One region of the Bradyrhizobium erythrophlei genome, then DNA from elsewhere that is predicted to be linked to it. Evidence: riboswitches for the same ligand, from Rfam matches in the RefSeq annotation. Region 1 holds a riboswitch; the other holds the start of a gene.
What was found. A riboswitch is a leader RNA that binds a small molecule or an ion and turns the genes downstream of it on or off. The one in region 1 is predicted to bind cobalamin.
Positions count from the first base shown of each region.

Region 2: it holds a riboswitch for cobalamin, as region 1 does, so the genes downstream of both, BUA38_RS11140 (TonB-dependent receptor plug domain-containing protein) here and BUA38_RS32425 (ribonucleoside-diphosphate reductase subunit alpha) in region 1, are expected to answer to the same signal.

Region 1 is NZ_LT670849.1:6,737,848-6,752,425, forward strand. It holds gene BUA38_RS32420 (ribonucleotide-diphosphate reductase subunit beta) at 1-165, opposite strand, end outside; gene BUA38_RS32425 (ribonucleoside-diphosphate reductase subunit alpha) at 177-3,071, opposite strand; cobalamin riboswitch at 3,193-3,413, opposite strand; cobalamin riboswitch at 3,536-3,737, shown strand; gene metE (5-methyltetrahydropteroyltriglutamate--homocysteine S-methyltransferase) at 3,844-6,177, shown strand; gene BUA38_RS32440 (aromatic ring-hydroxylating oxygenase subunit alpha) at 6,436-7,503, shown strand; gene BUA38_RS32445 (GntR family transcriptional regulator) at 7,513-8,247, opposite strand; gene BUA38_RS32450 (ABC transporter permease) at 8,244-9,059, opposite strand; gene BUA38_RS32455 (ABC transporter ATP-binding protein) at 9,098-9,952, opposite strand; gene BUA38_RS32460 (ABC transporter substrate-binding protein) at 9,982-11,070, opposite strand; gene BUA38_RS32465 (SDR family oxidoreductase) at 11,276-12,058, shown strand; gene BUA38_RS32470 (alpha/beta fold hydrolase) at 12,069-12,950, shown strand; gene BUA38_RS32475 (CmcJ/NvfI family oxidoreductase) at 13,200-14,045, shown strand; tRNA gene BUA38_RS32485 (tRNA-Lys) at 14,518-14,578, shown strand, end outside.
Region 2 is NZ_LT670849.1:2,360,777-2,375,354, reverse strand. It holds gene BUA38_RS11145 (cobalamin-binding protein) at 1-801, shown strand, start outside; gene BUA38_RS11140 (TonB-dependent receptor plug domain-containing protein) at 832-2,937, opposite strand; cobalamin riboswitch at 3,050-3,249, opposite strand; gene BUA38_RS11135 (MBL fold metallo-hydrolase) at 3,329-4,369, opposite strand; gene soxB (thiosulfohydrolase SoxB) at 4,453-6,192, opposite strand; gene BUA38_RS11125 (hypothetical protein) at 6,247-6,570, opposite strand; gene soxA (sulfur oxidation c-type cytochrome SoxA) at 6,567-7,403, opposite strand; gene soxZ (thiosulfate oxidation carrier complex protein SoxZ) at 7,601-7,912, opposite strand; gene soxY (thiosulfate oxidation carrier protein SoxY) at 7,924-8,433, opposite strand; gene soxX (sulfur oxidation c-type cytochrome SoxX) at 8,485-8,784, opposite strand; gene BUA38_RS11100 (DUF938 domain-containing protein) at 9,025-9,699, shown strand; gene BUA38_RS11095 (nuclear transport factor 2 family protein) at 9,760-10,128, shown strand; gene BUA38_RS11090 (MFS transporter) at 10,389-11,639, shown strand; partial or broken gene BUA38_RS11085 (VOC family protein) at 11,645-12,140, opposite strand; gene BUA38_RS11080 (carboxymuconolactone decarboxylase family protein) at 12,187-12,732, opposite strand; gene BUA38_RS11075 (amino acid ABC transporter substrate-binding protein) at 12,887-13,924, opposite strand; gene BUA38_RS11070 (L,D-transpeptidase) at 13,982-14,575, opposite strand.

The DNA.
Region 1 (14,578 bases):
GCAGTTGATCATCCGCTTTTCGTCGACCGAAACGCGGCCTCCGGTGCGGTCGATCAGGCCGGTATTCGCGTGATCGGTAACTTCCGGCTTGCTGCGCGGCACGGGTCGCAGGACCGCGGGGATTGGCGCGGCCGCGGCGGGTTCAGTGTCTGACCAGTCGAGCATTTTTTCTCTCCTTACTGGCAGGCTTCGCAATCGGGGTCGTCGATCCGGCAGGCCTTGACCCCTTCAAGGTCGGGCGCGGCCGGCACGATGATCGGCGCGTGCGAGATCGCGGAGGTGACCGAGACCGCGTTGAGCTTACCGTCCGTGCCCTTCAGCGTCGATTTCTCGACATGGGTCGCCGATCTCGATCGCAGGTAGTAGGTGGTCTTGAGCCCGCGATTGAAGGCGAGACGATAAAGTGCGTCGAGCTTCTTGCCGGAGGGATTGGCGATATAAAGATTCAGCGATTGGGACTGGTCGATCCATTTCTGCCGGCGCGCGGCCGCCTCGATCAGCCAGACGCTGTCGATCTCGAAGGCGGTGGCGTAGAGCGCCTTGAGATCGTCCGGGATGCGATCGATCTGGCCGACGCTGCCGTCGAAATATTTCAGATCGGACACCATCACTTCGTCCCAGAGGCCGCGCGTCTTGAGGTCACGGACAAGGAAATCATTCACGACCGTGAAGTCGCCCGACATGTTCGATTTGACGAACAGGTTCTGATAGTTGGGTTCGATCGATTGCGATACGCCGCAGATGTTGGAGATCGTCGCCGTCGGCGCGATCGCCATCACGTTCGAGTTCCGCATGCCGGCCGACTTGACCTTGTTGCGCAGGCGGTCCCAGTCCAGCGTCGACGAACGGTCGAGATCGAGCGCGCCGCGCGCCTCGGCGAGAAGCTCGACGGAGTCGATTGGCAGGATGCCCTTCGACCACAACGATCCCGCAAAACTCGGATAGGCTCCGCGTTCCGCGGCGAGATCGGCAGAAGCTTCGATCGCGTGGTACGAAATCGCTTCCATGCTGAGATCGGCAAAGCTGACGGCGTCATTGGACGCAATCGGGATGCGCTGGAGTTGCAGCGCTTCCTGAAAGCCCATCAGGCCAAGCCCGACCGGGCGGTGACGCAGGTTGGAACGCCGCGCCTCCGGGATCGTGTAGAAGTTGATATCGATGACGTTGTCGAGCATGCGCACCGCTGATGTGACCGTGCGCTTCAGTTTGGCGCGATCGATGCCCTTGCTGCCGACGTGATTGAGCAGGTTCACCGAGCCCAGGTTGCAGACCGCGACTTCGTCGGCCGAGGTATTGAGCGTGATCTCGGTGCAAAGGTTCGAGGAATGAACCACGCCGACATGCCGCTGCGGCGAGCGCAGATTGCAGGGGTCCTTGAAGGTGATCCAGGGATGGCCGGTTTCAAACAGCATGGTCAGCATGCGCCGCCACAGGTCGCTCGCCCGCACGGTCTTGCAGACGCGCAAGCCGCCGGCTTTGGCTTTGGCCTCGTAGGCCTCATAGGCGGCCTTGAAGTCCGCGCCATAGAGATCGTGCAGGTCAGCCGTCTCGTCCGGCGAGAACAGCGTCCACTCCGCATCGGCCTGGACCCGCTGCATGAACAGATCCGGCACCCAGTTGGCCGTGTTCATGTCGTGGGTGCGGCGGCGATCGTCGCCGGTGTTCTTGCGCAGATCGAGGAATTCCTCGATGTCGACATGCCAGGTCTCGAGATAGGCGCAGACCGCGCCCTTGCGCTTGCCGCCCTGGTTGACAGCGATCGCGGTATCGTTGGCGACCTTGAGGAACGGAATGATGCCCTGGCTTTCGCCGTTGGTGCCCTTGATGTGGGCCCCTAACCCGCGCACCGGCGTCCAGTCGTTGCCGAGACCGCCGGAATATTTCGCAAGCAGGGCATTGTCCTTGATGGATTTGAAGATGCCGTCGAGCTCGTCCGAAACAGTGGTAAGGAAGCACGATGAAAGCTGCGGGCGCAGCGTGCCGGCGTTGAACAGCGTTGGCGTCGAGGCCATGAAGTCGAACGACGACAGCAAGCCGTAGAATTCGATCGCTTTCGCTTCGCGATCGATCTCCCGCAAGGCCAGCCCCATGGCGACGCGCATGAAGAACGCTTGCGGCAACTCGATGCGCTTGCCGCGGACATGCAGGAAATAGCGATCGTACAGCGTTTGCAGGCCGAGGAACTGGAATTTCAGATCGCGCTCCGGCTTCAGCGCCGCGGCGATCCGGCCGAGGTCGAAGCGGGCCAGTTCGGGATCGAGCAGTTCGGCGGCGATACCGGTCCTCACATATTCCGGAAAATAGTCGGCATAGCGCGTGGCCATGTCGGCCTGCGAGGCACTGGTCGATGTCTTGTGCACATAGGACAGAACTTCGCCGCGAAGCTTGTCGAGGAGCAGACGTGCGCTGACGTAAGCGTAGTTCGGCTCCTGCTCGACCAGCGTTCGCGCGGCCATGATCGAGGCTAGCGCCAATTCATCCTGGCTGATGCCGTCATAGAGATTGCGCTGAGTCTCGGTCAGGACCGGGGCAGGGGACACGCCGTCGAGACCGGCGCAAGCCTCGGTGACGATGAGTTCGAGCCGCTTGCTGTCGAGCCTGACGCGCGATCCGTCGGTCAAGGTGACGTGAATAGCCGACTGCGGGGCTTCGGATGCTTGTGCGATAGTTTCTTCCGCGCGTTTGCGGGCGCGGTCTTCGCGATAGAGCACGTAGGCGCGGGCGACCTTTTGGTTCTCGCTCCGCATCAGCGCGAGTTCGACCTGGTCCTGCACATCCTCGATGTGGAACGTGCGGCCCTCACCGGCGCGGCGCATCAATGCGGTGACGACGTCCGCCGTCAGCTGCTCGACGGTCTCATGAACGCGTCGCGAGGCACCTGCGGTGTTTCCTTCGACCGCAAGAAACGCCTTAGTCATGGCGACCGCGATCTTTCCCGAATCGAACGGCGTCACCTTGCCGTTGCGGCGGATGATCTGCATGGCGGGCTCGCTGGGAACGGCAGCGAGCGATTCCGGACGCAAGTGGATGATAGGAGCGGAAGCATTTTCCGCGTGCAGGTCTAAAGACATCAGATGGCCCCGAAGTTCGCGTGTTGGTTTTTGACGGGGCAACAAGGGGCGCTGCAGAATTGCCCGGCAGCGATGAGCCGGACAGCGCATGCAAGCGACCGCCGGACACCCCGTCCGTGGACGTTTTTTTGCTGTCGCGGCAGGTCTCCTGACTTGCAGGTCGCTGTTGTTCCCTTGGCCTTCCCGATGCGAAACCGCATCAGTGGCGTACGGATTGGGAACAACTCACTGCTTACAGTTGCGGGGGCAGTGCCGGATTTTCGCGCCCCAAACGCGATTCACCGGCTTCCCTCTTAGCCACCAGATATTGCGATCTGATGGACCGTGACACCCATATGTGGGGATATTCGTGGCGGAGTGTCAATGATTCCTTGGAGCGCGGCAACGGTTCATTGTGGAAGGTTGTGAATTGCGAGAGCGCCCCTGTCTGCGAAGGCCCCGTTGACGAAGGTATCCACTTGCAGATATTCGGCTTCTGTTTGGGTTCTCCGGGTCCTGCTTGATCCGGAGCTAAGAGGGAAGCCGGTGCAATGCCGACGCTGCCCCCGCAACTGTAAGCGGCGAGCCGCTGTCCAACTAGCGTCACTGAAGCCATGCGGCTTCGGGAAGGCCGGACAGTAGCGACGACCCGCGAGCCAGGAGACCTGCCCCGACAACATTGTTCGTCCACGGGCGGGGTGTCCCGGTGGTGCGCCAAGCAGATGTCGCATCACGCGACGTCCTCTGCACGCATCCGCCATGGCATTTGCCCCCAGATCAAGGGGTTGAAGCTATGTCTCTTCTCAAACTTCCTGTTGCTACGCTTGGTACGCCGCGCATCGGCCCGCGACGTGAACTGAAATTCGCGCTTGAAAGCTACTGGGCCGGAAAATCCACCGAAGCGCAGTTGCTCGAAGCCGCCGCCGGTTTACGCGCGGCCAATTGGGCGCGGCAGAAATCGCTTGGCGTGACGGTTATTCCCTCCAACGATTTCTCACTCTACGACCACGTGCTCGATACCAGCGCGATGGTCGGCGCCATTCCTGACATCTACGGCTGGAAGGGTGGCCCGGTTGCGCTCACGACCTACTTCGCGATGTCGCGCGGAGCGCAGAACCAAGACCATGGCGCGGATTGCGGTCACGCCCATCACGGGCATGGCGCGGCCGCGCAGGAGATGACCAAGTGGTTTGACACCAACTACCACTACATGGTGCCTGAATTTCACGACGGTCAGACCTTCACGCTCTCCTCGCGCAAGCCGATCGAAGAATATGAAGAAGCGAAGAGTCTCGGCTATCAGACGCGCCCGGTGCTGGTCGGTCCCGTGACGTTTCTGAAACTCGGCAAGAGCGCCAACGCCGGATTCGATCCGCTCTCGCTGCTGGACCGGCTGTTGCCGGTCTATATCGAGGTCCTTCGGGAGCTCGCCAGCCGCGGCGCCGAATGGGTTCAGCTCGACGAACCATGTCTGGTGCTCGACCTCGACGAAACAGCGCGTAGCGCGCTGCGCCGGGCTTACGGACGGTTCGCACTCGAAATGCCTGGTATCAAGATCATGCTCGCGAGCTATTTCGGGGCGATCGGCGATAATCTTGAAACCGCGTTGGCGCTTCCCGTTGCAGGCCTTCACGTCGACCTCGTCCGCGCTCCCGAACAGCTGGATCAGATAGCGTCCCGTGTGCGAAAGGATCTCGTGCTGTCGCTCGGCGTCGTCGACGGGCGCAATGTCTGGCGTTCCAATCTTCCTGCGTTGCTCGAACGGCTCGAGCCTGCCGTTGCGAGGCTAGGCAAGGATCGCGTTCAGCTCGCGCCCTCGTGCTCGATGCTGCATGTACCGATCGACCTCGATCTCGAGATCGATCTCGATTCCGAAGTGAAGGGCTGGCTGGCGTTTTCGGTCCAGAAGATGAAAGAGCTCGCCACGCTCGGCCAGGCACTGGGCGGCGACCGAGCCGGTGCGTCGGAGGTGCTCGCAGCGTCCGAACAGGCGGCGGCAAGCCGCAAGGCATCGCCGAAAATCCATCATGCGAACGTCGCCCGGCAAATGTCGGCCATCAATGAATCGATGCGTCGCCGCAGAAGCGGGTTCGCCCATCGCGCCAGGGTTCAGCGCGAGCGTTTTGCGCTTCCCAAATTCCCGACCACCACGATCGGGTCGTTTCCGCAAACCGCAGATGTTCGTGCCGCCCGCGCCGCCCATACCAGGGGGACATTAAGCGATGCGCAATATCGAACATTCCTGAAAGGGGAAACCGCACGTGCCGTGCGATGGCAGGAGGAGATCGGGCTTGATGTACTGGTTCACGGCGAATTCGAGCGTAACGACATGGTGCAATATTTCGGCGAGCAACTGTCCGGCTTCGCCTTCACCAGACATGGCTGGGTGCAATCCTATGGATCGCGCTATGTCCGTCCGCCGATCCTGTTCGGCGACGTCTCCCGGCCCAAACCGATGACGGTCGAGTGGTGGCGCTATGCCCAGTCGTTGACCAAAAAGCCGATGAAGGCGATGCTGACGGGACCCGTGACCATTCTCAACTGGTCGTTCGTCCGCGACGACATTCCACGGAGCGAGGCGTGTCGTCAGATCGCGTTGGCGATCCGGGATGAGGTGATGGATCTCGAAAGCGCCGGCGCCACCATGATTCAGATCGACGAAGCTGCGCTCCGGGAAGGGTTGCCGTTGCGCAAATCCGAATGGAAAGCGTATCTTGACTGGGCGGTGGACAGCTTCCGCGTTTCGTCGTCGGGGGTCGCCGACGAAACACAAATCCATACCCACATGTGCTATTCCGAATTCAACGACATCATCGATGCCATTGCGACGATGGACGCGGATGTTATTTCCATTGAGACATCCCGGTCGAAAATGGAACTGCTGGAAGCCTTCAAGAACTACAAATACCCCAACGAGATCGGGCCGGGAATCTACGACATTCATTCGCCGCGCGTACCCGAGACCGCGGAGATGAAAAATCTGATTTCCCTGGCACGGAAGCAACTTTCGGATTCGCAGCTCTGGATCAACCCTGATTGCGGGCTGAAGACGCGGCGCTGGGAGGAGGTGCGGCCCGCGCTGGTGAATATGGTGGCCGCCGCGCGAGAATTGCGGGCGGCACCCTGACATGAGATAGTCATCATCGCAGCTCAGTGTCGCCAGCAGGTATGCCGATGCGCTTTTGGATCAAATGCACCCGGTTTGACACGGGCGAAGCCTATCACGTGAACATTTCCCTCGTTGGCGGAATGCGGCGTGATGGGGCGAAGACGATCCTCGAGTTCGTCGGAAGCAATACGCAAACTATCGATGTCAGCGAAACCCCCGAGGAGATCCTTACGATCCACCTCGGGGCAACGGGGAGTTGAAGCCGTGGATATGGAGTTGGATTCCGCCGAAGCAGCCGAAACGAATATCAGCAGCGCACCAGTGGATTTGCGCCGGGTCGGCGCGCACCCGGATCACTGGTATCCGGTGGCTTGGTCGCATGAGGTCAAAAAAGGGCAAGTCGTCGCGTCTTCTTTTGCCGGCGAGCCGATCGCGATCGTGCGTCCACAACAGGGCGACGTCTATGCGCTGGAAGATCGATGCGCCCATCGCCAGGTGCCCTTGTCCAAGGGGAGCGTGAAAGATTGCAGGGTGCATTGCTGCTATCACGGCTGGAGCTATGACGCCTCGGGAAAGTGCGATGTTCCCTATATCGGCAAGGGTAAACAGCCCAACGGCGTGCGGGTATATCCGTCTGCCGAATGCGATGGCATCATCTTCATATGGCCAGGCAGCTTGCCGGCCGCGCCGCCGCCCGCAAGCCTCGGCGCCGCCGGTGACAAGGCCTACAAGACGCGAAGCTTCGGCCGGATCGTCAATTGCCATTATACGTTCATGCATGAAAACCTGATGGATATGAACCATCAGTTTCTGCACATTCGAACGACCGGAAAGGTCACGCCGCGCTATCTCGGCAGGCGGGCGGGCGAGGGCTGGATGGAGCTCGACTATACGTTCGCGCGGCCGGACTCGAAGCAACCGCTCGGCGAATCCCTGATCACCGGAGGTTTCCGGTCTGACGCGTCCAAGCCGCGCGACCTCATGACCATCCGCACCGAATATCCGCACCAGACGCTACGTTTCTTTGCTGGGGGTGGCGACGTACCGGCCCTGTACGTATGGCTTGGCTACACGCCGGTAGACGTCGAACAGCGGAAAAACAGGTCGTTCATTCACCTTTCGGTTCGCCGGCCAAAAATCCCAGGGGTGCTGGACCTGGCATGGCCCGTCTTGACCTGGTTCACCAATCGCGTGTTCGAGGAAGATCGGATAATCGTCGAGCTGGAGCAGGCCGCCTATGATGCGCAGGGCGCCGACTGGAATCAGGAAGTGTTTCCGCCGATCAGGGAGCTGCGTGACCTGCTTTCCAGGAATGGCCGCGTGATGGCCGCACGGCAGGCCTGACCGTGTCATTCAGGTGAGTTCAGCCAAAAGCTTCTGATCGCCATAAAGCTGCAGAAAGTGCAGCAGGTCGGAAAGACCGTCGCCGAGCAGCGTGACGTGCGAGCGCATGACTTGGCTTGCTTGCGTGGCGTCGCCGCGGAAGATCGCCTGCATGATCTGCTCGTGCTCGGGGATCGAGGATTCCATCCGGCCGGGCTGGAAGGTGATGGTCCTGCGATACGGCGAAATCTTTACCGTCAGCCGGCGCAATTCGTCGCGCAGAACGCGGTTGTGGCTGGCCGCAGCGATCATTTCATGAAATTCGAGGTTGGCCTCGTAGAAGCCATCGACGTCCCGAACGCCTGCGGCGGCCGCGCAGGCCTGATGCGCCGCCTCGAGGCTGTCCCGCTGGTTCGGCCGGATACGGCGAGCGGCTTGTGCTGAAGCAAGAGCCTCCATCTCGGCTGCGACGCTGAAGGCATCGAGAAGGTCGGCGAGCGATAGCTGCGCGACCTGCAACCCCTGACGCCCGCGCGAGACCACAAGCCCGCTCGCAGCCAGCCGCTGCAACGCTTCGCGCACGGGCGTGCGTGAAACGCCGAAATGATCGGCCAGTTGTCGCTCGTCGAGCCGATCGCCGGGCTTGCGCTGGCCTTTGAGTATCTCAAGCTCGAGGCGATGAACCACGCTCGCCGACAGCGACTCCGGCTCGCCGGACATTTCGGCTGCTTCAGCGGGAAGAGAAACGTCCGAGATTGCTTTCATGGGTTTTCTGCCGAGTAAAACCGGTTGGCGACGGATTCAGCGAGCGCCACCAGACCGTAAAGCAACAGGCCGCAGATGCAGAGCACCACGATCGCCGCCATCGATATCTCTGTGTCGGCGCGCGCGGTTGCGAAAATGATCAAGTAGCCGAGACCAGCCTGGGCGGTGATGAATTCACCGATGATGACGCCGATGATCGCGAGCGTGACGGCGATCTTCATGCCGCTGAAGATGTAGGGCAGCGCAGCCGGAAAGCGTACGCTAGAAAAAATCTGCCACTCGTTGGCGGTGAGCGCACGGCAGAGCCGGAGCATGCTCTTGTCCACACTGGCGAAGCCGGCTGCTGTCGATATCACGACAGGAAAGAATGCGATGAACACCGCGAAGGCGATGCGCGACTGCGAGCCGATGCCGAGCCAGATGATGAAGAGCGGCGCGAGTGCAATCTTCGGGATCAACTGGAAGAAGACGAGATTGGGATAGAGCGCCTCGCGCGCCACTTCCGAATAGGTGATGATGATCGCGAGCCCAATGCCGAGCAACGTGGCGATCGCAAATCCCGCTGCCGATTCCAGTGTCGTCGGAACGGCATGCATCAACAGAATATCGTATCGCTCGTAGATATATTTTCCGATCGAGATCGGCGAGGGCAGAATGACCGGCGGGATGTGACCCACTGTGACTGTGATCTGCCAGGCCACCAAAACAATTGCGGCCAGGCCAAGCGGCAGCCCCGCGCTCCGCAACCGGGTCAGTCCGGTATCCTTTGTGGCCCTGGGACCGGCGATGATCGCGCCGGTTTCAGTACCCATGCCTGTTGATGGCAATCCGCCTGGGGCCATCTTCGTTCTCACTCAACCGTGGCGCCGCGCGTTTCCGGCGGCCGGATTTGCGAAGACGCGCCACCATGCGCCTCCTCGATGGTTAGTCGCAGTTTGCGGCACACGGCCGTAAATTCCGGCGTCTCCTCGATCTCGAAGCGGCGCGGCCGTTCAAACGACATTTTCATATCGAGCACGATGGTCGAGGGGCGTCCGCCCATCACCACGACACGGTCCGACAAAAACGCCGCCTCGCGGATGGAGTGAGTGACGAAGACGACGGTCTTTTTGTAGGTCTCCAGAATTTCCGAGAGCGCCACGTTCATCTGGTCACGGGTAATGGCGTCGAGCGCGCTGAACGGCTCGTCCATCAGGAGGATATCCGGGTCGTGAATGAGTGCCCGGCAGATCGCCACGCGCTGCCGCATTCCTCCGGATAGCTGCGATGGCTTCTTGTTCTCGAAGTCCGACAGGCCAACCATGGCCAGCAGTTCTCGCGCGCGCCGGCGGTAGGGTTCGATCGGCAGCTTGAGAATACGGACCGGAAACAGCACGTTGTCGAGCGCGCTTTTCCAGGGCAACAGCGTTGCATCCTGGAAGATGATGCCAATCTCGCGCCGCGGCTCTTTAACCTCCGTGCCGCTGAGCACGATTGATCCGCCGGTCGGCCGCTCCAGCCCGGCAATCATCATCAGAAGCGTGCTCTTGCCGCATCCGCTGGGCCCGAGCAGGGAGACGAATTCGCCGCGCGCCACGTTGATGGACGCCGACGCCACGGCCTGCACCTGACCCTGTCGTGTGAAATAGGTTTTCTGGACGTTGGCGACTGACACCAGCGGTTCTGGGACCGCTGGGGCGTCAGGCGCGGTTTGGGCAGCGGGCATCGATTTGCGATCCGAACTCCGCAAAAACGTCAGCTGACATATTTGCGGAACGCAGCCGCGTTCTTTTCCGCGGCCGCCAGCTCATCGTTTTTCAGCGTGGTCTTTCCGACGAATTTGTTCGTGAACAGCGTTTCGACGTCGGGCCGCGTCGCGCCGTCGCCGGCGGCGTATTTGACCACGAGATCGGCCATGGTCGCGACCTTCTTCGGATCGGCGTAGCCGAAGCCATGTTCCTTCACTTCGGGCACGAGATTGGTCAGGTTGGTCAATCCGAGGCCGATCCGCGCATACTCCTTGCCGGTCGAGGACATCGCGACTTCGTTGTTGGCCTTCAGGAAGATGTCGATCGCCTCGTCGAAATTCGTCATGGTGAAACGAATGGCTTCCATCGCACCCTCGACAAGGGCCGCGCAGAGGTTCGGGTCCTTTTCCAGCCGCTGCGGCTGCGTGGTCAGCGATTGGCCGTAGAATTCGATGCCGGCATCGCGGAACAGCATGAAGCGCACGTCGGTGCCGAGCGGGGCGAGTGAGGGTATCGTACTCGTGGCGAAGGCGGAGGCGGCATCGACCTGCTTTTCCATCAGCGAGCGTTCGCGGACCTTGCCGTCGAGTTGCACCATCTGCACCTTGGCGAGATCGAAGCCGGCTTTCTCGGCATAGAGCGGCAGGAACGGATATTCACCCGACGTGACGCTCGCGCCGAGCTTCTTTCCCTCGAGATCCCTTGGATTCTTGATCGGCGACCCCGCCAGCAGGCCGATACCCATCAACGCATCGTAGTTGATCTGGCCGATGCAGGTGATCGGCAGCTTCTTGGCCGCTTGCACAATCACGGTCGGTGTTGCCGCCATGCCGAAATCGAAGGTGCCGGCGCTGACGGCTTGCGCCGCGGCTCCTGACCCCGATCCGCGCGCGACGCTAACGTCGAGGCCAGCCTTTTTCCAAAACCCTTTATCGCGCGCGACATAGGCGAACAGGTTCGGTCCTTCCGGAATCCACGAGGTGGTGAAGGTCACTTTGGTTGCGCCTTGCGAAAGGGCGGGTGTCGCCAACGGAAGCCCAACTGCACCGAGGCTCGTCGCGCTCATTCCCTTCAACACGTCCCGACGTGAAACCATCGTCTTCTCCCGCCATGCCCCTTTGATCGCCGCCTGTGTCGATCGCAGCATCATCTTGAACGCGGCGCGAGGCAAGCGTGATTATGCCAGAAATGCAAACTTGCATATTCTTTGGCCAAGATGCTCGCAATATTGTATGCCAAAGTATCATGCGCGGCGGTTGGCGGGACCGCTCGGGCACGCTGATACGAGAAGAGGCTGAGACATGGATTTGGGGCTGAAGGGCAAGACAGTGCTCGTGACGGGCGCTTCACAGGGCATCGGCGAGGGGGTTGCGCGGGGCTTCGCCGCCGAAGGCTGTCACCTCCATCTCGTCGCCCGCTCCGAAGATCGGCTCAAGTCCATCAAGTCAGACATCGAAAAATCCAGCGGGGTGAGGGTGGTGATCCACCCGCTCGACCTCACGGCGCCTGGAGAGATCGATCCCCTGGTCGAGGCGGTCGGCGATATCGACGTCCTCGTCAACAATGCCGGCGTCATTCCGAGCGGAAGCCTCTGGGACGTCGACGAAGCGAAATGGCGCGCCGGCTGGGAGCTGAAGGTGTTCGGCTATATCAACCTGACGCGCGCGGTCTATCCGAAACTGAAAGCACGCGGCGGCGGGGTGATCATCAACAATATCGGCAACGGCGGTGAAGTCTTCGATCCCCGATACGTGGCCGGGACGACGGGCAATGCCAGCCTGATGGCCTTCACCCGGGCGATGGGCGGGCATTCGCTGGACGACAATATCCGCGTCGTCGGTGTCAATCCCGGCCCCGTCGATACCGACCGTATCTACAACATGCTGAAAAAGCGCTCCAAGGATATGTTCGGCACCGAAGAACGCTACAAGGAGTTGCAGGCGAGCTATCCGCTGAAGCGGCCGGCCCATGTTCACGAGATCACCGATCTCATCGTGTTCCTCGCATCCTACCGTTCGGGATACACGTCGGGCACGATTTTCACCGTCGACGGCGGCATCGCGTCCCGCCGCTCTGTGATTTGAGGCGCGTTCGATGAGCTTTGCCAAGACCAGCGACGGCATCAATCTGTTCTACGAGCGCGTCGGCTCAGGTACGCCGATCATCTTCGTTCACGAGTTCGGCGGCAGCCACTGGAGCTGGGAGCCCCAACTCAACTTCTTCGCTCGCCGTCATCAGTGCTTCACCTTTGCCGCGCGCGGATATCCGCCCTCCGACATTCCGGCATCCATCGACGCCTATTCGCAAGGTCGCGCGGCCGATGACATTATCGACGTGTTGAATGCGGCGGGGATCGACAAGGCGCATGTCGTGGGCCTGTCGATGGGCGGTTTTGCGAGCCTTCACGCCGCGCTCCGTTATCCCAAACGGGTCTTGTCGGTGGTTGCGGCCGGCGCCGGCTACGGCGCCGAAAAAATCCACGAGGATTATTTCAGGGGCGTCTCGGCCCAGGTTGCCGACAATTTCGAGAAACGCGGCGCAAAGGCCTTTGCGCCGGTTTATGCGGAAGGCGCCTCCCGCGTTCAGTTCCAGGAGAAGGACCCGCGCGGCTGGCGGCTGTTTGCCGACCGCCTGGCGAAACATGATGCCCAGGGCGCCGCCAACACCATGCGCGGCGTGCAGATGCGGCGGCCTTCGCTCTATGACCTCAAAGCCGAGTTTCGCGCCATGCAGACGCCGGTGCTGGTGATGGTTGGCGACGAAGACGACCATTGTCTGCAGCCCGGCCTGTTCCTGAAGCGGACGATTTCGCGATCGGGGCTCGCCGTGTTTCCGAAGACCGGCCACACGCTGAACCTCGAAGAGCCCGAGTTGTTCAACCGCCACGTCGCCGAATTCATCGCGCAAGTGGAGGCGGGAAGATGGGCGCAGCGCGATCCGCGTGCCGACCCCGCGCAGGTGATGCGCACCGGTTGACGCGCCACCGAGCCTTAAAATCGCGCAATCGCCAGCTCATCGATATTTTGCCGATTTGAATTGGGTGCGATTCCGCTGATCGCGATCCCGTGAAGGAAAAAGCTTGTCGGCCAACGCCAGCGTTTGCAAAGGATTTGCTATTCGCTCCGGTACGGAGAGTAGCTGCATTGCTATTTCAGCGGCACGCTTGCCCCGTCGCTGCTCTCGCGCCAGCTTTTCAAGCACATGCATTAATCGCGGGAGATACGCATGAGCCTGATCGAGCGGAAGATCGAGTCGCTACCCTTCGTCGAAGCAGAACTGAACTACCTGGCGCCGACCGACGGCAAGCCGCGTACCTATGCGTTCGATCCGCCGTCGGGGCAGCCCAGGTCAACCGCATTGGCCGAGCCGCATCAGGTGCCGATATTCGACGGCCGTGCTGTCGCCGGCAGCTTCTCGCTCGATCGCGACGGCTTTGCGCTGGTCCGCCATCCCACGGCCGTGCGGGATTTCTACAACGAGAAGGAAGTGCGCGACGTCTACTATCCGGCCGCGGAGGCGTTCCTCAGGGCGACCTTGCGCGCGGATCGCGTTTTCATTTTTGATCATACGGTGCGCAGGCGTGTCGAGGGCGCAGATGACGTCCGCGGCGCAGGTCCAAGGCAGCCTGCAACGCGGGTCCATGTCGATCAGACCGACCTGTCCGGCGCCAATCGCGTGCGCGAGCACCTGCCGGCCGAAGCCGAAGAGCTTTTGAAAGGCCGCGTCCAGGTGATCAACCTGTGGCGTCCGATCCGCGGGCCGGTTCGCGATACGCCGCTCGCGCTTTGCGACGCGGCGAGTGTTGCCGCCGGCGATCTCGTCGCTTCAGACCTGATCTATCCGAACCGAAACGGCGAAACCTATTCGGTGAAGTTCAACCCCGGCCATCGCTGGTTCTATTTCCCGGAGATGACGCCCGATGAAGCGCTGTTGTTGAAGTGCTACGACTCGGCAACCGACGGCCGCGCGCGCTTTGCTCCGCACACCGCTTTCGTCGATCCGACCACGCCCAAGGATACGCCGCCACGCGAAAGCATCGAATTGCGAACGTTGGTGTTTCACCGGCAGTGAGGTCACCTGACCCGCGCGATCATCTCGGTTCCATGACCGTCGCGGGTTAGTCTAGCTGTTTATATTAACCTTTGCCGAGTTGCGGCTCCCCGGTGGAATCACTTAGCGTTTCGCCGGGGTAGGCAAATGAGAGCACCGCGATGGCTTCATCTGCCTTGGAAAATGCCCTTACCGCCACCTGTGTCCTAATCGCACTCGCTGTGGTCTGGTGGGGAATAAAGATCCTCGCTGCATAACGGAGCAAGTCGCTCCCTGGAGCGAGGAGGTCGTGAAGGGCGACGCCGGCAGAGTTCCTGACGCTCGCCGGCGTCTCCTCCACCTTCTCGCCGGTGGCGGTGCCTGCAAATGCGACTGCGATCCTCTGAAGCGCATTCCGACCGATAACGCGTCGGGTTTTGCCGGGCGATATCAACGGCCAATCCGAGCCTGCTATTGACCCGCCCCCGGCTGCCCCCTACACAGCGCCTCGAGCGAGCGCGTAGCTCAGATGGTAGAGCACGTGACTTTTAATCACGGGGTCCTGGGTTCGATCC
Region 2 (14,578 bases), 3.1 Mb from region 1:
AAGCCGGTCGTCGTTCGTAATGTCCTTCCGATCGAAAGCATGAGCCAGGCGGAGATCGATGTCGCCGTCACGCAACGATTGCGCGATGGCCAAAGTCTCTACCGGGTGGAAGAGGCGCTGATGCAGGACATCGCGCCCGACCTGATCCTGACCCAGGACCTCTGCCAGGTCTGCGCGCCCTCGGGCAACGAAATCTCGCAGCTTCTGACGTCGCTGCCCAGCAAGCCGCAGGTCTTGTGGCTTACGCCGAAATCGCTCGAGCAGATATTCGACAATTTGCGCGAGCTTGGCGAGGCGACGGGTCGGTCCGAAATGGCCGAAACATTGATTGCGGACGGGCAGGCTCGGCTTGCAAAGATCGAATCTGTTACACGCGCGCTCGTTTCGCGGCCCCGGGTCTTTTGCATGGAATGGATGGACCCGGTTTATTGCTGCGGTCATTGGGTTCCGGAAATGGTTCGCATGGCGGGCGGCCTCGACAAGCTTGGACGCGAGGGAGCCGATTCGGTTCGCATACGGTGGGACGACGTCCTTGAATGGAAGCCGGAAGTGTTGATCGTCATGCCGTGCGGCTTCGATCTGGAAAAGACGTTCAAGGAGGCGCAACGGCTGACGGCCTATCCCGGCTGGGACGATCTTCCGGCGGTGCGCAACGGATGTGTTTATGCGGTGGACGCGAATTCCTATTTCGCACGTCCAGGACCGCGTGTCATCGAAGGCACGGAGCTGTTGGCGCACCTCCTTCACCCCGAACTGTTCGAATGGAGAGGGCCAGCGAACGCGTTCCGGCGTCTGGTCTGACCCTCTTCTCGCGCGACTGTCTGGGCGTGGTTATTTCACGCCATAGCTTGCAAAGCGGATGCCGGCGAACACGCCGAGACCCGGCGCCAGGAATCCGGTCGGGTTCTGGTAGTGAACGTTGGCGACGTTATCGATCCGGCCGAACACCTTGAGTTGGTCGTTGAGCGCGTAGTCGGCGCGCAAGTTGACGATGGTGTAGCCCGGGGCAGTGACCGGCACGCCTGTATTGCGGTCGATATCGGACCAATCGCTCACGTGAAGGACTGTGGCCGACAACGTGAGTGGGTCGATCGGATTCCAGAGCGCGGTGACGCTGAACTTTTCCTTTGGTCGGCGGAGCAGCTGCAAACCGGTATCGGTGTCGACCGTTCGCGTGAACGTGTAGTCCGAGCGAACCTTCACACGATCAATCACATTGAAGGTTACGAAGTTCTCGGTGCCTTCGGTGATCGCGTGCCCAATATTGACATTCTGGCCGAGGAAGCTGCCGGGTATGGGCTCGAAAAAGATCAGGTCCGTGATGTCGTTCTTGAAATAGGTCGATCCAAACCGGATGCGATCGTTGAACAGAGGCTGCTCGAAGCCGATGTCAGCGCCGCGGCTTTGCTCGGGCTTCAGGTTTGGATTGGGAATGGAAAACCCGGGAAAAAACTCGAAAAGTTCACTGAGCGTCGGCGCCTTGAAGCCGGTGCCGTAGCTCGCCTTGATGGTGGTTTCGGTGACGGGCAGGATCACGGACGGGGCGATCCGGTAGGTCATATGCTGGCCGAAGTTGTCGTTGTCGTCCTCGCGAATATTGGCGGTTAGAAAGAAACGCTTGGCGAGATTCGATTGCCATTCGACAAAGGCGGCGCTGTTGCCGGTCTTTGCCGAAAGGTCTGACGTGTCGAGATTCGAATTCTCCCGTTCGGCGCCAACGATGAGATTCTGGCCGGTCGCAACCTCGGTCACGCTGTGCCAATCGTATTTCAGCCGGTTGCCCGTCGTGATCGCGGTCGGGTCGAAACCCTCCGTGATGTCGGCATGCCAGTAGTTCGTGTAATTGACGCCGAAGTAATTCTTGATGCGGCCATCCAGTAACGACCACACAGCCTCTTCGCGTCCGAAAAATTCGTGAATGGTCTGTTGGCTTTGTTTTGCGTCCGGAAAAAAGACGCTGAAGTCTGCGTTCGGGGTGTTGTTTCCGGTGAAAAGGAGTGTCGACTCGCTGTAGCGCAACACCGAGTTCCATGTCAGCGAATCGCTCAAGTTGACGCCGGTCTTGGTCGAGTACGTCATGTTGTCGTAGTTGTTGCCATTTGCCTGTTGTCCGGGCGGTAACAACTGCAACGGCGTCACGGGGACATCGCTGGCATGGACGTGCGAGACGCTGGCGGCATAGTTGTAATTGTCTTGCGATCCGCTGACGCCAACACTCTGATTGAACGTGCCGAACGATCCGGCCTCGTTCATCGCGGTCCAGCGCGCGGGCCCTTCGCCCTTCTGGGTAACGATCGAAATGACGCCGCCGATCGCGTCCGAGCCGTAAAGTCCGCTTTGCGGGCCGCGCAGCACCTCGATCTGGGCCATGTCGGCGGTCAGAAGGTGAGCGAAATCGAACGTACCGGTGCTGGCGTCGCTGACGTCGATGCCGTCGATCAGCACCTTGGTGTGGTTCGAATTGGTGCCGCGGATGAAGACGGAAGTTTGCCCACCCAGCCCGCCACTCTGCACCACATTCAAACCCGGCACGGTATTCAGAGCGTCGGGCACGGTGCGGTATTGCTGGGTCGCGATGTCCTGCGCGGTGATGACCGTTACTGAGTTCGCGACCTGGTTGATCGGCGTCACGATGCCGGTCGGGCTGACGACGTTTGTTGTCGAAGTCGCAACGCCCGGCTGTGGTGCGGCCGGCTGTTCAGGCGGCTTTGGCGCCGTTGGCTTGGCTGCAACCTGACGTCGGCTCGGCTTGGGCTTCGCCGGAGGCTGAACCGTCTCGGCCCGCTTGGGCGGAGAGACCTGGACCGGCGGCAAAAGATCCGGCGACGCCGATTGCTGGGCGTGCGCGGCGGAGAGCGCAAAAGGAGATAATGGGATCAGCACCGTGGAGGCGAGCCAAAGGGCGCGCCGGGTACGGGCTTTGGTGATGGAAGGCATAGTTAGACCTCGGTATGACGTCAGTGGCACGTCACAGCGAACGAAGTCTCACCACGCTGTTTCCCCCAGCCCAGTGAAGCTAATGCCTGTACTCCCCGACCGGCATCCTCGCGTGTGACCACGATTGACGGCAGGTCTCCTGGCTCGCGGGTCGTTACCTTCCGTCGCCTTCCCGGGACCGAGATTCCCAGTGGCATTTGACGGAAGATTCATCGCTTACAGTTGCGGGGGCAGCCGCGGCATTGGAGATTTTTCTCCGCACCGCATTCCCTCTTGATCCTCGTAAGAGGAACCGTCCCGGCTATCTAGGAGGGCGCTTGGCGGCGAGTCAATGCCGTCGCGGGTGGTCGGGCGAACTAGCGCGGCGGGTGCGGTATTTTTATCCGAGATTCTAGCCCGTCGCGACTGGTCCGCCGGCCTTTTTCCAGGCGTCGATGCCACCGGCGATGTGGGCCGCATTGGCGAGGCCCGCCTCCTTCGCAGCGTTGACCGCCATCGCCGAGCGCTCGCCATAGGCGCAGAAGAACACGACGCGGCGGCCGGTCGCGGTCGCGACTTCGCGCAGCATGCCGCCGGGCTTGAGGCTGTCGTCGATGCCGGGATAGGGCGCGTGCAGCGCGCCGGGCAGAGTGCCGTGCTTGGCGCGCTCGCTGGTCTCGCGCAGGTCGACCAGCAGAATATCGGGCCGTCCGAGGCTCTGGATCGCCTCGATGGCCGAAAATGAAAGTCCTTGCTTGGCTAGGTCGTCCTGATGCAATCCGACCCGGATGTTGGCGGGTACGGCGACATCCATCATTTTCGGATTGGGCAGCTTCAGATTGTTCATCAGCTCGACATATTCGTCGACCGAACGCACCTGGAGCCGCGGATTGTAGCGCTTCTCCTCGCCGATGGTGGAGACGGTGTCGCCTTTGTAATCGTGGGCGGGAAACACCAGCGTTTCCTCGGGAAGTTTCAGCAGCCGGTTGAAAATCGACTCGTATTGCGCCCGCGCGCTGCCGTTCTGGAAGTCGGTGCGGCCGGTGCCGCGGATCAGTAGCGTATCGCCGGTGAAGACACGATCGCCCATCAAATAGCTGTATGAATCGTCGGTGTGGCCCGGCGTGTACATCACATCCAGCGCGAGGCCTTCGATCGTAACCCTGTCGCCATCCGACACCCGCATCGACACGACGTCGGCCTTGGTCTCTTCGCCCATGATGGTGATGCAATGGGTGCGGTCGCGTAATTCGCCAAGGCCGGTCACATGGTCGGCGTGCAGGTGGGTATCGACGGCCTTGACCAGCTTGAGGTCGAGTTCGCGCAGCAATTGGCAATAGCGATCGACCCGCTCCAGCACGGGATCGAGGATCATGGCTTCGCCGCCGACGCGGCTTGCCAGCAAGTAGCTGTAAGTGCCGGATACGCTGTCGAACAACTGACGAAAGATCATGGTGGTGAAATCCGTGAACCGATTCCCGATCGTATCATGACATGGCTTGAGGCACAGCTCAGTGCCATGCGGCGAAATGCTGTCTACTCTGCAATGCCGGGATTGCCGGTCACGCCCCGCAGCGCAACATTGCCGGCGAGCGGGTTAAATGGCTTGCCGGCCCCGAGCTGTTTGGCAACAACCTCCCACACAGGTAGCCCCTGCTGGGCGTTGATCGCGGCCCAGCCGGCGACCTTGTAACGCTTGCTGGGTTCGATCGCCCGGCCATTGTCGAGTTTCAAATCGGAAATCCGGCGCCCGACTTTTTCCGATGGCGTGCAGGTATAGCTGAGGCCGCCGACGCGGACCATGTCGCCGCCCTGCTGATAATAGGGGTCGGGATTGAACAGATTGTCGCAGACGTCTTCGAGCGTGTTCTTGATGTCGCTGCCGGTCAGCCGCGAAACGTAGGTTTCCGGATAGGTGATCGCCGTTTCTGCCAGCACGTCTTCCATCGTCAAAGGCTGGTTCGGCAGGAACGTCGCGCCCCAGCGGAAGCCCGGCGACAGCGAGATTTCGGCATCAAATTCGCGGCGAAGCGCAGCGCAGATCAGTTGATCGACGGTGCCCGTGAAATTGTCGCGGCGATAGAGCAAGCGGGTTGCGGTCGTGATTTTATCGCTCCACGCCGCGACACGGGGGCTGTGCACTTTATCGATCAGCGCGGCCATTTCGGCATCAGGCTTCAGCAATTCCGAAAATACCGGAAACAGCCGGTAGCGTGCGTCCTGCACCCGGCCCTTGGCGAGATCGAGGTCGAGTACGCCCAGAAACTTGCCGTTCGCGCCGGCATTGGTGACCAACGTCTTGCCGCTCGCGTTGGTCACGGCGATCGGCCGCGGGATGGCGTCATGCGTGTGGCCGCCGAGGATGACGTCGAGGCCGCGCACGCGGCTCGCCAGTTTCAGATCGACGTCCATGCCGTTGTGCGACAGCAACAGCACCACGTCGGCCTTGTCGTTGGAGCGCAGGCCGTCGACAAGTGTTTGCAATTCCTGTTCGCGAATGCCGAAAGTCCAGTCCGGCGTCAGGCGTTTCGGATGCGCGATCGGAACGTAGGGAAATGCCTGGCCGATCACCGCAACGCGATAATCGCCGACTTGCTTGATCATTGCCGGCTTGAACACGCGGCCGGAAGCCGGATCGAAGGCCTTGGCGCCATTGAAGGCGGCTTCTTCGGTCAGGAAGACGTTCTGGGCCAGAAACTCGCCCTTGAAGCGTTCGAGGTTGCCGCGCAGCGTTTCCTCGCCATAGGTGAATTCCCAATGCCCGGTCATCGCCTCAACGCCGAGCAGATTGCAGGCCTCCACCATGTCGGCGCCGCGCAGTGCGTTGGCGAGCCCCGTGCCTTGCCAGGCGTCGCCACCGTCAAGCAGCATCGAATTCTGCGCGCCGGCCTCGTTGCGAAACCGGTCGACCAGGGTCTTCAGATGCGCAAAACCGCCGAGCCGGCCGAAGCGCGCCGCCGACTTCTCGAACTCCAGCGAGGTGAACGCGTAGGCATCGGCACTCTCGGGCTTGATGCCGAAGTGGTCGAGAAAAGCACGGCCGACGAGATGCGGCGGCTGGCCCGCCATCGCGCCAAGGCCGAGATTGACGCTCGGTTCGCGAAAGTAACCGGGCAACAGCTGCGCATGCGTGTCGGTGATGTGCAGAATGCGGGCGTTGCCGAACCGCTCGAGATCATAGACGCCGGGCTCGGCGCTGCGCGCGAGGCGCGGCAAGCTGCCGGAAAGCGCGGCGGCGCCTGTGAGTTTGAGAATATCCCGGCGGCGGAGGGTCATGGTGGGCGTCGCGCTATCCTTACTAGTGGTCTGACTCTAACATTCGCATCCCCACTAGCGGATTTCGAGATTCTTCCAGGCTTCTTTTTCGCTCGTCGCCTGGAAAATCGATGCTTTTGCCAATGCCTCGGCCTCCCTGGCGGCCGCGACCGCACGATCGAAGTCGCTTCTCTCGGCGGCTTTCCTGGCATCAGCGAGAGCGGCTTCGGTTGCGAGCCACTGGTTGCGCAGGCGGCCGGCCTCTTTCTCGGCGGCGTCGGCCGCGGCGTAGGCTTGCTTGAAATCGGCCTCGGTGCCGGCTGCAAGTGCCGCGCTGCCAATGCAGACCGCGGCGAGCAGCCCAAATGATCCAAGCGAGATTTTCCACGAGTCCGTCATGGCCGCGCACCCGGCCCGGAAATCGGCAAGCCGTTGCTGACGTAAGACAGGAAATATTCGAGGTCGCGATATTCCTCGCTCTGCGCTTCAAGCGGCACACCGCGCACCTGGCTGTTGCAGGAGATGAAACGCCGGCTTGTCGTGCCCATGCCGCCCCATTCAGAACGATAGATCGGCATTGCGTTGAGGATTCCAAGCGCCGGCGCAAGCACTTCTGCTCGCAGCCGCTCGCCGGGATTTTGCACATGGCAGGTCGCGCAGGAGAAATTCAGCTGCCCGCGCCGTGTGTAGAAATAGCGCTTGCCGTTCTCATAGGCCTCAAGCGCACGGGGATCGTCGGGAATCCTGATGTCGAACGGCTTGCCGCGGGAGGTGAAGGCCATATAGGCGGTGAGGGCTGCCATGTCCTCGCCGGTGTAGGAGATCGCTTTCTCGCCATTGGCCTCGCGGCACTGGTTCAGCGCCAGTTCAAGCGTGATCACCTTGCGGCTTTTTGCGTCGAACTGCGGATAGTTCTGCCGGATGCCGATGCCCTGGTCGGGAAAGCAATCGGCATAATGTTTGCCGTTCGCGAAAGGTTTGGCGAACAGTTCCTTGCCCGCTTCGAGAGAAAATTCGTACGGTGGAAACTGCTCCTTCTCTTCCCATTGTCGCCGCATGTCCTCGTTCAGGGCGTAGGGACCATTGGAGAAATCATCCGGCTTCACGTTCGGGAATTTGCGAAAGAAGTAGTCGCGGAAAGCGCGTGCCTCGGCGGCCGGGTCCGTGCTGTCGGCGACAGCCGCCGCGTCAGCAAGCAGGAGAGCCGCAAGCGAAATCAGAAGCAATCTCACGTCCGTCTCCTAGCGGTCCGATTCTAACATTCGCATCCCTTCTCAGCGGCCACTTTTGCGAATGTTAGAATCAAAAGGACCACTAGCAAAATATGGGTTTCTAGTGGAGTTTAGGATTTGACATTCGCTTTACGAATTTGCGGCTTGGCCAGCAGCGAATGCCAAATCCACTCCACTAGCCCGGCCAACACGCGACATTACTGGATCTTGAAGGTCGCGGTGTCGGTCTCGCCCTTGTTGTCGATCCAGTTCACCTTCAACTCGTCGCCCTTGGCCGCGCCCTTGAAGGCGAATTTGACATATGGATCCTTGGAGACAGCCGTTCCCCAATCGGCAATGAACACGGCCTTGCCGTTATGTTCGAAGGTCAGTTCCCTGATGTAATGCGCCGGGATGAATTCGCCCTTGTCATCCTTGATGAAGCCGGAATCCATCGGATGCTGGATCAGCGTCTGAACCTCGGTGATCTCACCGTTTGTGATCGCGCGGACGCGGATGCTCGATGCCATGGAAGTTCTCCTTAACCGCCGCAGCCGCCAACGGTGACCTTGACTTCCTTGGTCGCGCTGAAAAGCTTGCCGCCGGATTCCACGAGGACGATGACGTTGCTGGTTTTGGCCATCTTCAGGCGGTTGGCGATGCTGGGCATCGTGCCTTGCGGAATCTTGTAGTACGCCGCCAGCACGTTCGGGTTCTCCGGCACCACGAAAGCAATCGAGGTGACCTCAGGGATGCTGGTCGAAACTGATATCGGCACCACCGCGCCGTTCTCCGCGATTTCCGGCGCATCGAGCTTGATCTTGTCGGAAGGCTCGGCCGTGCGGCCGTAAAGCAGCTTGATCGCTTCCTTGCCGTCCTTCTGCTTGAAGGCGTCTTCCGGATATTTGTCGTTGGCCGCGGCAAGCGCCGCCGGCGTGTGGAAGGCGGCGATGCCAAGTCCCGCAAGGCCAAGTCCCGCGAGCGCGATCGAGCCTGCGCCACGTAAAACAAGACGCCGCGTAACCGGCGAAGCTCCATCGAAATTTGTCATCGCTCACCTCCCAAATTTGCCGCCTGGCTGGCAGTTCTGATCTTGCGGTACTCATAGCGTTTGCAAGAAATCCACGATCGCGTTGATTTCCTGTTCGGTTAGAATGCGATTCCGGCCGAACGGCGGCATTGCGGTGAGCGGATTCCGACGGCTCTCGTCGGTGAGGATCGCAACGAGGTCGGCCCTGTCGGGATATTTGCTCTTGATATCCCGGAGCGGGGGTCCGATCGACCCCGGCAGGTCGCCGCCCTTGATCTCGTGACAGCTCAGACAGTTGCCTTTGGCGCGGTCGAACGCGAGTTTCTCGCCCTCGGCCGCATTCGATTGGGCGTGCGCCGCCATCGGCGTCATGATGCCGGCGGCCACGAGCGCCAGCAAGAAAACCTTGAGTGAACGGCGGTCGATCAAGACACGGTTCCAGTACACGATATAGCCGAATATAATCGTTCAAAGCATAAAGGCTATCGCGTGACAACGCGGCTAATGCTCCTTTGATTCCGAAGTTCGTTAACGTGAGGCCGCAATGTGATACGAACTTCGGAATCGGAGCACTAGTTTGCGCCGCAGCGATGAAAATTCGAAAGGCAGGTCATGCCCGATTATGTCGTCGAGTTTGGCAAGGATGGCGGCAGTCGTCAGACCGACGGACGCCTCGATGCGCCGGCCTTTCACCGTAACTATGAGGCGATCCGGAGTGTGCTGGAACGATATCTGACCGGAAAATCCGGCGATGCGCTTGAGATCGGAAGCGGCACGGGCCAACACGTCGTCGAATTTGCCCGTCAGTTTCCCGAAGTCACCTGGTGGCCGAGCGACCTCAACGACAATCACCTCGCCAGCATCGAAGCCTGGCGGCGCCATTCGGCGTTGGCGAACATCCGCCCCGCCCGGCGGCTCGACGTATCGGATCCCGCGTGGGGCTCTGTCATGAAGGGCGAGGGCGGGCCGGGCGAGTTGCTCGCCGTGTTCTGCGCCAACGTCATTCACATTGCGCCATGGCAGGTCGCTGAAGGCCTGATTGCCGGGGCGGGGCACGCGCTGCGCAATGGCGGCATGCTTTTTCTGTACGGTCCGTTCAAGCGCGGCGGCAAGCATACGGCTGACAGCAATGTCGCCTTCGACGCCAGCCTGCGCCGGGGAAATCCCGAATGGGGATTGCGCGATGTCGATGAGGTCGAGAAGCTGGCGGACCGCGCCAGGCTCTCGCTGATCGATATTGCCGAGATGCCAGCCAACAACCTCACTCTCGTGCTCCGCCGAGCCTGAGCAGCGTTGCATGGCGCGCGGCGTCGCCATAGATCCGGGAATTCACCGCAGGAGAGATCGATGCCGTCGCGAGCCCGTCTTGATGAGTTCATTGCCGTGGTCGAATCCGGCGACCACGCCGGCGCCATCGAGCGCTACTACACCGAAGACGCCACCATGCAGGAGAACGCCGCGCCGCCACGTGTCGGCCGCGATGTGCTTGTCGCTCATGAGCGCGCAGCGCTGGCGCGGATGTCGGACGTCTATTCGAAATGCGTGTCGTCGGTGGTCGAAGGCGACCGCGTCGCCATTCATTGGAACTTCGTGCTCACCGAGAAATCCGGCCTGGTGCGCCGCTTCGACGAAGTCGCCTGGCAGGAATGGCGGGGCGATCTGATCTTTCGCGAGCGCTTCTTCTATGACCCCACTAAGGTCACTGGCAGCAGCTAGTGCCCACTTTCCGAAGTTCGTGCTCCATTGCAGCACCCACCGTCACGAACTTCGGAAAGTCATCGGCACTAGAAAACTTATTGATTCTAGCACCGCTTTGTCGATCTGAAGTCCCTGATCGAACTCACCGCTTGTGGTACAGGGACTTCAGATCGGCGGTGCTAGTGCCAACTGCTGACACTTCGATCTGGATCGAAATAATCGCCTTGGCGCGAGGCGGGCTGCGGCCTATCTGATCTCCCTGATCGGGAGGCCCCGTCGTGGAAGCTTCAAATCCCTATTCGATCGACGAGAGCTCTGCTCACTACGAGGGATGGCGGATCGTCGCCGTCTGCTTTCTGGTCGCAACCTTTGGCTGGGCGTTCGGCTTCTACGGACAAAGCGTTTATCTCGCCGAATTGCACCGGTTGCACGGCTGGCCGGCATCGCTGATTTCGACCGCGACCACCTTTTTCTACCTGTTCGGCGCGTTGCTCGTCATCTTCGTTGCCGAGACGATTCGAAAGTTCGGTCCTCGTAATTGCCTGGTGGCCGGGACGGTTGCGATGGCTGTCGCCGTCATCGTCATGGGACAGGTCACCTCGCTCTGGCAGCTTTACCTCGCCAACGTCCTGCTGGCGCTCGGCTGGGCAGGCACCAGCCTCGCGATGATCAGCACGACACTGGGGCTCTGGTTCGATCAAAAGCGGGGCATGGCGATCAGCCTCGCGCTCAATGGCGCGAGCTTCGGCGGCGTGGCCGGCGTTCCCTTGCTGGTGCTCGCCATCGGCCAACTCGGATTTTCCGGCGCGATGATCGCGGCGTCGTCGTTGATGATCGTGCTGGTGATTCCGGTGGTCGTCATATTTGTCGGCCGTCCGCCGCTGGTGTCGGGAAGCAGGCTCCCTTCGGCGGGCGGGGTGGCGTCATCCGCGCAAATCCGCGCCTGCGCCTTGCGCAACGTCGGATTCCTGTCGGTGTCGATCGCGTTTGCGCTGGTGCTGTTTGCGCAAGTGGGATTTGTCGTTCACCTGATCTCGTTTCTCGATCCCGTCATTGGCCGTGCTAGCGCGACGGTGGCGATCGCGCTTCTGACCGCAATGGCCGTGATCGGACGCCTGCTGTTTTCCACCGTCATCGACCGGCTCAATCAGCGGCTCGCCTCGGCACTTTCGTTTGCGAGCCAGGCGCTGGCGCTTCTGGTCATCATCAATTTCCGCAATGAAGTGGCCCTGATCGCAGCCTGCGCCGTGTTCGGCTTCTCGGTCGGCAATCTCATTACGCTGCCGTCGCTGATTGTGCAGCGCGAGTTCGATCCGCGATCTTTCGGCGTGCTGATCAGCCTGCTCACCGCAATCACACAAATCACCTACGCATTCGGCCCCGGCGTGATCGGCGCGCTTCGCGACCTCTCCGGCAGCTACACGCTGCCCTTCTATGGCTGTATCGCGCTGGAACTGATCGCCGCCATGCTGGTGATGTTCCGCGGCAGGCTGTCACAGGGCAACGAGCCCGAACGCCGCGTGTCTTGACGAGATTACGCCACGCGCTCGCGCATCAGGTCTTCGAGGTCGAGCCGCCGGGTGAACATTGCAAGTGATCCGTCGGCCGCGCGGGGCCATTCGGCCTCGGGCCGGTCCCAATAGAGCTCGACGCCGTTCTCGTCGGGATCGCGCAAGTAAAGCGCCTGGCTCACGCCGTGGTCGCTGGCGCCGTCAAGTGGAATGCCGGCACTGGTGACGCGATGGAGCGCATCGGCAAGGGCGGGGCGCGTCGGGTAAAGGATCGCGGTGTGAAACAGCCCGGTGGTTCCGGGAGCAGGGGGGATGGCCGCCTTTGCTGTGCCAGGTGTTCAGCCCGATATGGTGATGATAGCCACCGGCCGAAATGAAAGCGGCCTCGGTGCCATAGCGTTGCATCAGCTCGAAGCCGAGCACGCCGCAATAAAAGCCCAGCGCGCGATCGAGATCGGCGACCTTGAGATGGACATGGCCGATCCTGGTGCCGGCGACGATGGGCGGATTTTGCGGCATGGCTGCTCCCCTGCGTGATCAGAGGGATTTAGGAAGCGGCCAAGGCTCACGCAAGCTCCGATACCTGCCCGTCGGGCAGGCCGAATTCGAAGGTGTTTAGCGTCATCGAGACCATGGTGTAATAGCCGCAGAGGCCGATCACCTCGACGACCCCGCGCAGGGACAATAGCTCGACGGCCTCGTCGTAAAGCGCCTTGGGTACGCCGTGGCCTTCGTGCAGCGATTTCGCGACGTCGTAGATCATCTTCGCTTTCGGGTCGTCGAAGGTCGGCGTCCGGCGGTCGCGGATGTCCTCGATGATCTTCGGGTCCATGCCGCCCTGCAACGCGAGGCGCTTGTGGGCGAACCATTCGTAATGCGAGGTCCAGTGCCGCGCGGTGACGAGAATTGCGATTTCAGACAGTTTTGCCGGAAAGATCGTATCGAAGCGCAACACCTCGCCAAGCCGGGTGGCGTGGCGCGCCATTTCCGGGCTGTTGAGCCAGGCCATCATCGGCGCTGGCGGCTTGCCGCGTTTTCCCGCGATCGCTTCGTCGTGGGTCTGCTTCTGCGCCGGATTCATCTCCTCTGGGGTGAGCAATTTCAGCCGCATCCTGGCGTTCCTCTATGCTTTGTTGTTCTTTGAAGTATCCTCGTGGTGAGGAGCTGCGCTTCACGCGCAGCGTCTCGAACCTTGAGGCCCGGTTCGCGGCCTCATCCTTCGAGACGCGCGAGCGCTCCTCAGGATGAGGGAGAGGTTGAACGTTCTACCGGATCGGCGGGGCATATTGAATGCCACCGGCGCTCCAGAGCTGGTTCAATCCGCGCGGAATCTTCAACTTGGATTCCGAGCCGATATTGCGCTCATAGACTTCGCCGTAATTGCCGACATGGCGGATGATCCGGACCGCCCAATCCCTGGTCAGTCCGAGTTCCTCGCCGTAGTTGCCCTCGGTGCCGACCAGCCGCATCACGTCCGGCTTCTTGGACTTCAGCGCTTCGTCGATGTTCTTCGACGTCACGCCGAGTTCTTCGGCGTTGATCATCGCGTAAAGCGTCCACTTCACGATCAGCATCCAGTCGTCGTCGCGCTCCCGCACCACGGGCGCAAGCGGCTCCTTCGAGATCACGTCGGGCAGGATGGTGTGATCGACCGGCTTGCCGAGATTGAGCCGCAGTGCATAAAGTTGCGATACGTCGGCGGTCAGCGTGTCGCACTGGCCGGATTCATAGGCTTTGACCACGTCTTCGAGTTTGCCGAACTTCTTTTCCTCGTACTTCATGTTGTTGGTACGGAAGTAGTCGGCGAGGTTGAGCACGGTGGTGGTGCCGTCCTGGACGCACACCTTGCTGCCATTGAGGTCGAGCGCGGAATCGATGTTGCGCGCGCGCGGCAGCATGAAGCCCTGACCGTCATAATAGGCGACCGCCGGGAAATAGAGGTCGAAGGAGGTCTCGCGTGACATGCTCCAGGTCGAGTTGCGCGAGAGAATGTCCACCTTGCGGCTTTGCAATTCCTTGAAACGCTCATTGGCGTCGAGCGGGATGAATTTTGCCTTGGCCGGATCGTTAAAGATGGCGGCGGCGACCGCGCGGCAGAAGTCGACATCGAACCCGGTCCAGTTGCCCTTGTCGTCAGGGATCGAGAAGCCCGGCAGCCCCTTGTTGACGCCGCACTGCACTTCGCCGCGGCGAACGGTCCGCTTCAGGGTGCGCGTGTCGTAGAGCTCGTAGGTGACGGCAACGGCTGCGACCGCAACGGCGATCGCAAGCCCAATCAGAAGGCCGCCTCGGAATGTACGCATGATCTACCCCTCGCCCCGATCGGGAAGTTGTGATGCTGTCTGGAAAATGGGTGTTCGTTACAGTTCCGGCTTTTGCCGTACGACGACCTTGGTCCCTACCGGCACCCGGTCATAGAGATCGGCAACGTCGGCATTGACCAGGCGGAAGCAGCCGGACGAAATCTTGGTGCCGATGGTGTCCGGGCGGTTGGTGCCGTGAATGCGATAGACCGTGCCGCCGAGATACATGGCGCGGGCGCCAAGCGGATTGCCGGGACCGCCGGCCATGAAGCGCGGCAGATAGGGCTGGCGCTCGATCATTTCCGGCGGCGGCACCCAATCCGGCCATTCCGCCTTGCGGGTAATGCTCAACAAGCCCTGCCACTGAAAGCCGTCGCGGCCGACGCCGATGCCGTAGCGCAATGCGCGGCCGCCCGGCTGGACCAGATAAAGATGACGTTCGGCGGTCGAGATGATGATAGTGCCCGGCGGCTCCGTGGTGCGGAAATACACCATCTGCTTCTGCCATTCGGGATCGAGCTGGTAGCCGTCGTCAGCGATCAGTCCTGGCTCGTCGCCCCGGTCGGGCTGCTGCGCAAAGCTGACCGAGGCCGAAAGCATCAGGCCTGCGGCTGCCATCGTCATGCAGATCAGGTGACGGATTTTTGTCATTTT